Linked DNA regions of Desulfurobacterium sp. TC5-1. The main gene of each other region encodes a partner of the protein of the gene in region 2 in a complex. Links are inferred from orthologs where the notes say so. Each region holds a gene or a part of one and is shown on either strand. Other genes may lie near its edges.

Region 1 (3,091 bases), 650 kb from region 2 along the record:
GCAGAAAGTTTGAATATGCTGAAGGCAGTGGGTGATATAGAAAAGCCAAACTTCTGCACAAGTTTAAAAGCTTCAACCACAAGAGCCGGATTCTTTAACACTTCTGTTTCCCTATTTTCGTAGATATAAAGGGACCCTTCGTGCTCGTAAAAATGGGGACTTAACTCGTGCTCTTTCTTTAAAACAGAGAAAATCGACTTTCTACTGCTTTTTAAAGACTCTCTTGACTTTCTTATTATTTCCCTCGTAATAATCGACAGGTCAAGGGCTGAATTAAAGTAACTTTTCATAAAGCTTTCTACGCCTTTATTGTCCCTTGAAAAGCCGAAAAATTCAGCAACTTCCCTCTGAAGCTGAAAACTCAAAATGTCACTCTTTCGTCCACTTATTATGTGAAGATGATTCCTGACCCTCAAAAGAAAATCGTAAGCTGAAATAACATCTCTGAAACTCTTCCAATCGATAATATTTTTATCTATAAAACCTGAATAGTTTTGAATATCGTAAACAATTTTCGCAATCCAGAATGCTTCATGAAGGTCTCTTAATCCACCCTTGCTTTCCTTTACATTCGGCTCCTGATAATAGACAGTTCCAAAAAATCTTTTATACCTTTCATTCCTTGACTTAACTATCTCATCGATAATGTTTTCTGCATTTTTCTTCACAAAACGAAAAAACTTCTTCTCAAAACTCTCAGCAACTTTTCTATCACCTTCGACAAAGCGAATTTGAAGAAAATTTGTAAGAATGCTCAGGTCATTTTTCGCAAGTGAAAGAGCCTCATCAACACTCCTTGGCGCATAGCCAAGATCTATGTTAAAAGAAAGCATATAGTAGTAGAAAGCTTCAAGATCTTCTTTGTAAGCATCTGTGAGCTTACCGTCATAAAGAAGGTTAAAATCCATGTCTGAGTAGAAGTTGAGTTCTCCTCTTCCGTAACCACCAAGAGCAACAAGACAACACGGAATGCTCCACCTGCCAAAAAAATGGGGAAAGACACCCTTTAAAAGTTTATCAAGAGCATTTTTTAAATCCTGAGCCACGTGAAAGCCTGTCTCTTTATCAAAGTGGCGTTTTTTTATCCTTTCCCTCTCTTTGAAATACTCTTCCTTAAGAGACTCAAGATTCAAGCTACTCCTCCAGTCCCGCCAGATGCCAGAGTCTATCAAAAACCTTCTCGTAACGGTGCGCCAACGGCAAATCATCTTTTATAACAACAAGGTTCTCGTCATTCCTCTTTTCAGCACTCACAGTCCAGTTAAAACTTCCCGTAATAACGGTTCTTCCATCTATAACCGCAAATTTGTTGTGCATCAATCCACCGCCACTTCCCCTTTTAAATCGAACCGGAACACCTGCCTTCTTAAGGATTGGCGCCACGCACCTTTTAGATTTTGCAGTTCCCTGATCTATTATAACCCTTACCTTGACGCCCCTTTTATGAGCTCTAATAAAAGCCTTAACTATCTTTTTTGATGTAAAACTGTATATGGCGGCATCTATACTGTGCTTTGCACTATTTATCTCTTTTATCAGGGTATCGGTACAACCACCCCGTGGCGAAAAATGAACCTCAACAGAAATAGAAGCTGCACCTGAAACAACCGGCTTCTGCTCCTTCTGGAAGGAACATGAAAAAAGGGAAAAATAAAAAATCAACAGGAGAGGAAAAACCTTCCTCACCGCTTTTGCTCCACTTTTACCTTATCAACAACAGAAGAACCACCAAGGTATTTAGAACCTATAACTGAGAGGAAAATAGAATTAAGGATAAAAAGTGCGCCAAGAATTGCCGTCGTTTTCGTAAGAACAGACGCCGTATCTGCTCCAAAAGCAGAAGAAGCACTTCCACCACCCATGAGGGAAGAAATATCACCTTTCCCTGGCTGAATAAGAACAACAATAACAAGAAGAATCGCAAGAACGGCATGAACTATAAGTAAAAGGGTAAACATCCGTTACCTCCCAAAGTTCACAATTTTTACAAAAGATTCAACCTTCAAACTTGCCCCACCTACCAGGGCACCATCTATATTGTTCATCGCCATCAAGCCGTCAACATTTTCAGGTTTAACGCTTCCACCGTAAAGAATTCTCACAGATTCAGCTTTTTTACTTCCAAAAAGCTCCGAGAGTTTTTCTCTTAAAAACCTGTGAACCTCTTCAGCAAGTTCCGGCGTCGCCGTTTTACCGGTTCCAATAGCCCACACAGGCTCGTAAGCAATAACAAATTCGCTGTCAGCTGAAACCCCTTTGAGACCCTCTTCAAGCTGACTTCCAACAACATCAAACGTTTTTCCCTCTTCTCTTTCCTCAAGAAGCTCACCAACGCAGAGAACAGGAACTAAACCGTGAGAAACTGCAGACAAAACTTTCTTATTTATAAGCTCATTACTTTCACCAAAGATATGTCTTCTCTCCGAATGCCCCAAAATGACAAAGCTGCATCCGGCATCTTTCAACATCAACGGTGAAATTTCGCCGGTAAAAGCACCTTTTTCCTCAAAATACATGTTCTGAGCACCAAGCCTTACATTTGTTCCATTAAAAATTTCACTTACAGGATATAGAGAAGTAAAAGGGGGACAGATAAGAATATCCCTATCAGTAACGTTAGAAACGGCCTTGACAAAATCTCTGGCAAACTCGATACTCTCAGAAACTGTCTTGTTCATCTTCCAGTTTCCAGCAATTAAAGGCTTTCTCACACCATCCTCCTCAAGATGCTTTAACAAGTTCATATTTAGGCTTTCCAGTAAGAACCGCTTCCCTGTCAATAGTCACTTTCTTTATGTCTCTTCTATTTGGAACCTCAAACATTATATCAGTCATCAGTTTCTCCATTATAGCTCTCAAGCCTCTGGCACCGGTTTTTCTTTTAATAGCTTCCCTTGCAATTTCTCTTAAGGCATCATCGGTAAATTCAAGTTCTACACCCTCAAGCTCAAACAACTTCTTATACTGCTTAACAAGAGCATTTTTGGGTTCTTTAAGTATCCTGATAAGATCCTCTTCCTGAAGCTCCGACAGGGTGGCTATTACAGGCAACCTTCCTATAAGTTCAGGTATAAGTCCGAATTTCACAAGG
Region 2 (3,145 bases):
GTCTCCCTCTTTAAACACCTTCTTCTTCGTCGGTAGACCGTGGACAACCTCTTCATTCACAGAAACACAGATGGCTCCGGGAAAGCCAGCATACCCTAAAAAGGCCGGTTTTACACCGTATTCTTTACAGTAACTTTTAGCAAGCTTATCTATATCAAGAGCTGATACTCCCGGCTTTACCTCTTCTCCTATTTTAAGGAGAATCTCCATAGTTAGAGCCGCTGCATTCCTTAATCTGGCTACCTCTTCAGGGCTTTTCAAAATTATCTTTGGTTTAATCCTTTTAACCATTTACTCCTATTGCCTCTTCTATCTTACCTGTAATTTCGTCAATATCCCCAACACCGTTTATCTCTGCCAAAAGACCTTTGCTGGTGTAGTAATCGATAAGAGGTGCTGTTTGTTTTCTGTAAACCTCAAGCCTATTGCGGATAACGTCTTCCTTATCGTCTGCCCTTCCTCTTGCAAGAAGTCTTTTAACTATCTCTTCATCTTCAACGTTAAGGTAGATAACCTTATCAAGTTCCATTCCTATCTCTTTTAAAAGTTCATCAAGAGCTTCAGCCTGAGGAAGCGTTCTTGGAAATCCATCAAGGATAAAACCGTTCTTTCTAACATCATCCTGAGAAAGCCTCTCTTTTATAATGCCTATTATTACATCATCAGGAACAAGCTCTCCCTTGTCCATGTAAGACTTTGCAAGCTTTCCAAGCTCCGTTCCCTCTTTAACAGCCGCCCTGAGGATATCACCGGTAGCAATGTGAGGAACTCCATACTTTTCCGCTATTCTCACAGCCTGAGTCCCCTTACCGGCTCCCGGAGGTCCCAGGAATATAACTTTTATCATCTTACTCCCCCAAATCCAGTTCTCCTGCGTCTCTTCCTCTTTCCTAAGAATCCTTCGTAAGAAACGTTCAGAGCAAAAGCCTCTATCCTTCTCAATGTATCAAGGGCAACACCAACAACGATCAGAAGTGCCGTTCCGCCAAAGTAAAACGGGAAATGCATTTTCTGCATAATTATGAGAGGAACAATAGCTATGGCTGTAAGGAAAACGGCACCTGCAAAGGTCAATCTTGAAACGATCCTGTCAAGATATTCAACCGTGTCTTTACCGGCTCTAACACCCGGAATAAAACCACCTGCCTTGTTAAGGTTGTCGGCAATCTCTTCAGGATTGAAGATAACTGCAGTGTAAAAGTAGGTGAAGAAAAAGATAAGCACACCGTAAATAATCAGATAGGTTGGTGTTCCAGGTGTAAGAATCTGAGCTATCTTCTGAGCCCAGGAAGCGTGGATAAACTTTGTTATTGTTGCTGGAAACATCATAATTGATGCCGCAAAGATAATAGGAATAACGTTAGCAGGGTTAAGCTTTATAGGCAGAAAACTGGTGTATGTTCCGCCAACCTGAGGCGTTGAGCGTTTGGCATACTGAAGAGGAACTCTCCTTTCTGCCATTTCAACGTATATTACAAGTGCAGTCATTGTAAGAATAATAAGGATAATTCCTATCAATTTAAAAAGTGAAAGTTCTCCACTTTTAAACTGCGTAATCACGTTTATAACTGATGAAGGTATTCTGCTGACAATACCTGCAAAGATAAGCAGTGACATACCTTCACCAACACCATGTTCCGTTATCTTCTCGCCAAGCCACATAAGGAATGTTGAACCAGCTACCAGCGTGGTAACGCAGACAAAAATAAATGTGAAACCGGGATTTGGCACTACAGGTATACCTGAAGGACTTTTCATGCCTTGAAGGCCTATAGCTATACCCAAAGCCTGAATAAACGCAAGTGCAACAGAACCGTAGCGGGTGTACTGGTTAATCTTTTTCCTTCCGTACTCACCCTCTTCTTTTGCAAGTTTTTCAAGAGATGGAAACGCAACGGTAAAAAGCTGCATTATAATGGAAGCACTGATGTAAGGCATAACGCCAAGTGCAAAAATTGTCAGCTTTGAAAGCGCACCACCGGAAAAGGCATCCATAAAACCGAACATCGTCCCCTGTGCTCTCTGGAAAAATTCAGAAAGAGCCGCAACATTAATACCCGGAGTTGGTATATGCGCTCCAAGCCTGAAAACGGCAAGGAGCGCAAACGTAAATAGAAGCCTCTTCTTTAATTCCGGTACTTCAAACACATTGGCAAATATCTTGGAAAGGTTCATTTATTACCTCTCTATAATCTCACAAACGCCACCTGCTGCTTCTATCTTTTCCCTGGCAGATGCAGAAAACTTGTGGGCTCTAACTGTAAGCTTAACGTTAATCTCTCCATCCCCAAGAATCTTCACAGGCTTATTTCTCGCAACAAGTCCTGCAGAAGCCAAAACCTCAGGAGTAACCTCCGTTCCCTCTTCAAACCTGTTAAGGTCCTTAACGTTAACAACTTCATACTCTTTCTTGAAAGGATAATTAGAAAATCCTCTTTTTGGAAATCTCATGTAAAGAGGTGTCTGTCCACCTTCAAATCCTGGTCTTGTTCCACCACTCCATCCGGAACGAGCCTTCTGGCCTTTTTGCCCTCTACCGGAAGTTTTACCAACACCAGAACCATGACCTCTACCAACTCTCTTTTTCTCTCTAACGGCACCTTTATTTGGTTTCAGGTTATGTAATTTAAGTTCCATTTCACTCCTCCAGTGGTTCTACTTTTACAAGCTCTCTAACCTTATCTATCATCCCTTCGATAGCAGGATTTAGCTCTTTAACAGTGCTTCTTCCTCTTTTTCTCAGACCAAGAGCCTCAAGTGTGGCTCTCTTCTTTTTACTCTTTCCGGCAAGCCCTCTTACAAGCGTTATCTTAACCTTAGCCATCTATTACCTCCTGATAATCTCGCCTTCCGGCGTAATTCTTCTTCCCGGAAGCTTCCAGCGTCTTCTAAGCTCTTCGGTAGATACACCACGAAGCTGGGCAAACTCTTCAGGAAGTTTAAGTTTTTCAAGAGCCTTAATAACAGCCCTAACAACGGTGTGTGGGTTTGTTGAACCTATAACTTTCGTAAGAATATCAGTAATACCGGCTGACTCAAGAACTGCACGAACTGGAGCTGATGCAATAACTCCAGTACCAGGGGCAGCCGGTCTCATAATAATGGTTGATGCCCCGAATCTTTCCTGAATTTCAAAAGGTATAGT

The links.
Region 1: the proteins of secY (region 2) and secG are in contact, whole or in part, in a crystal structure (PDB 5AWW), measured with the Thermus thermophilus proteins. The link is inferred for Desulfurobacterium sp. TC5-1 from one-to-one orthologs. Residues at the interface, in WP_096411648.1 of Thermus thermophilus: Leu14, Gln16, Arg17, Phe20, Ile34, Pro35, Pro37, Ile72, Arg108, Arg109, Asn112, Gln113, Arg116, Ile117, Ile120, Pro145, Gly146, Trp147, Phe152, Phe155, Val156, Val159, Thr160, Val162, Ala163, Gly164, Ala166, Leu167, Trp170, Glu173; in WP_223903268.1 of Thermus thermophilus: Tyr5, Ile9, Tyr12, Leu13, Ala16, Leu19, Val20, Val23, Leu24, Gln26, Glu27, Pro28, Gln30, Gly31, Ala32, Asp34, Leu35, Met36, Gly37, Gly38, Ser39, Ala40, Asp41, Leu42, Phe43, Ala45, Arg46, Val48, Tyr53, Thr56.

The regions. Positions count from the first base shown.
Region 1 is NZ_ATXC01000001.1:599,913-603,003, forward strand. The notes cover bases 321-3,091. They hold secG (preprotein translocase subunit SecG), read right to left. Parts: upstream 1,959-3,091; coding sequence 1,683-1,958; downstream 321-1,682. Other genes in these bases: glnD ([protein-PII] uridylyltransferase), read right to left, coding at 321-1,133; H153_RS0103010 (phospholipase D family protein), read right to left, coding at 1,135-1,686; tpiA (triose-phosphate isomerase), read right to left, coding at 1,962-2,711; clpX (ATP-dependent Clp protease ATP-binding subunit ClpX), read right to left, coding at 2,722-3,091. Outside these bases: more of glnD, read right to left, coding at 1-320. UniProt on the Bacillus subtilis protein: Involved in protein export. Participates in an early event of protein translocation.
Region 2 is NZ_ATXC01000001.1:1,248,305-1,251,449, forward strand. What follows is about bases 10-2,834. They hold secY (preprotein translocase subunit SecY), read right to left. Parts: upstream 2,176-2,834; coding sequence 844-2,175; downstream 10-843. Other genes in these bases: map (type I methionyl aminopeptidase), read right to left, coding at 10-291; H153_RS0106495 (adenylate kinase), read right to left, coding at 284-847; rplO (50S ribosomal protein L15), read right to left, coding at 2,179-2,637; rpmD (50S ribosomal protein L30), read right to left, coding at 2,639-2,824; rpsE (30S ribosomal protein S5), read right to left, coding at 2,828-2,834. Outside these bases: more of map, read right to left, coding at 1-9; more of rpsE, read right to left, coding at 2,835-3,145. UniProt on the Bacillus subtilis protein: The central subunit of the protein translocation channel SecYEG. Consists of two halves formed by TMs 1-5 and 6-10.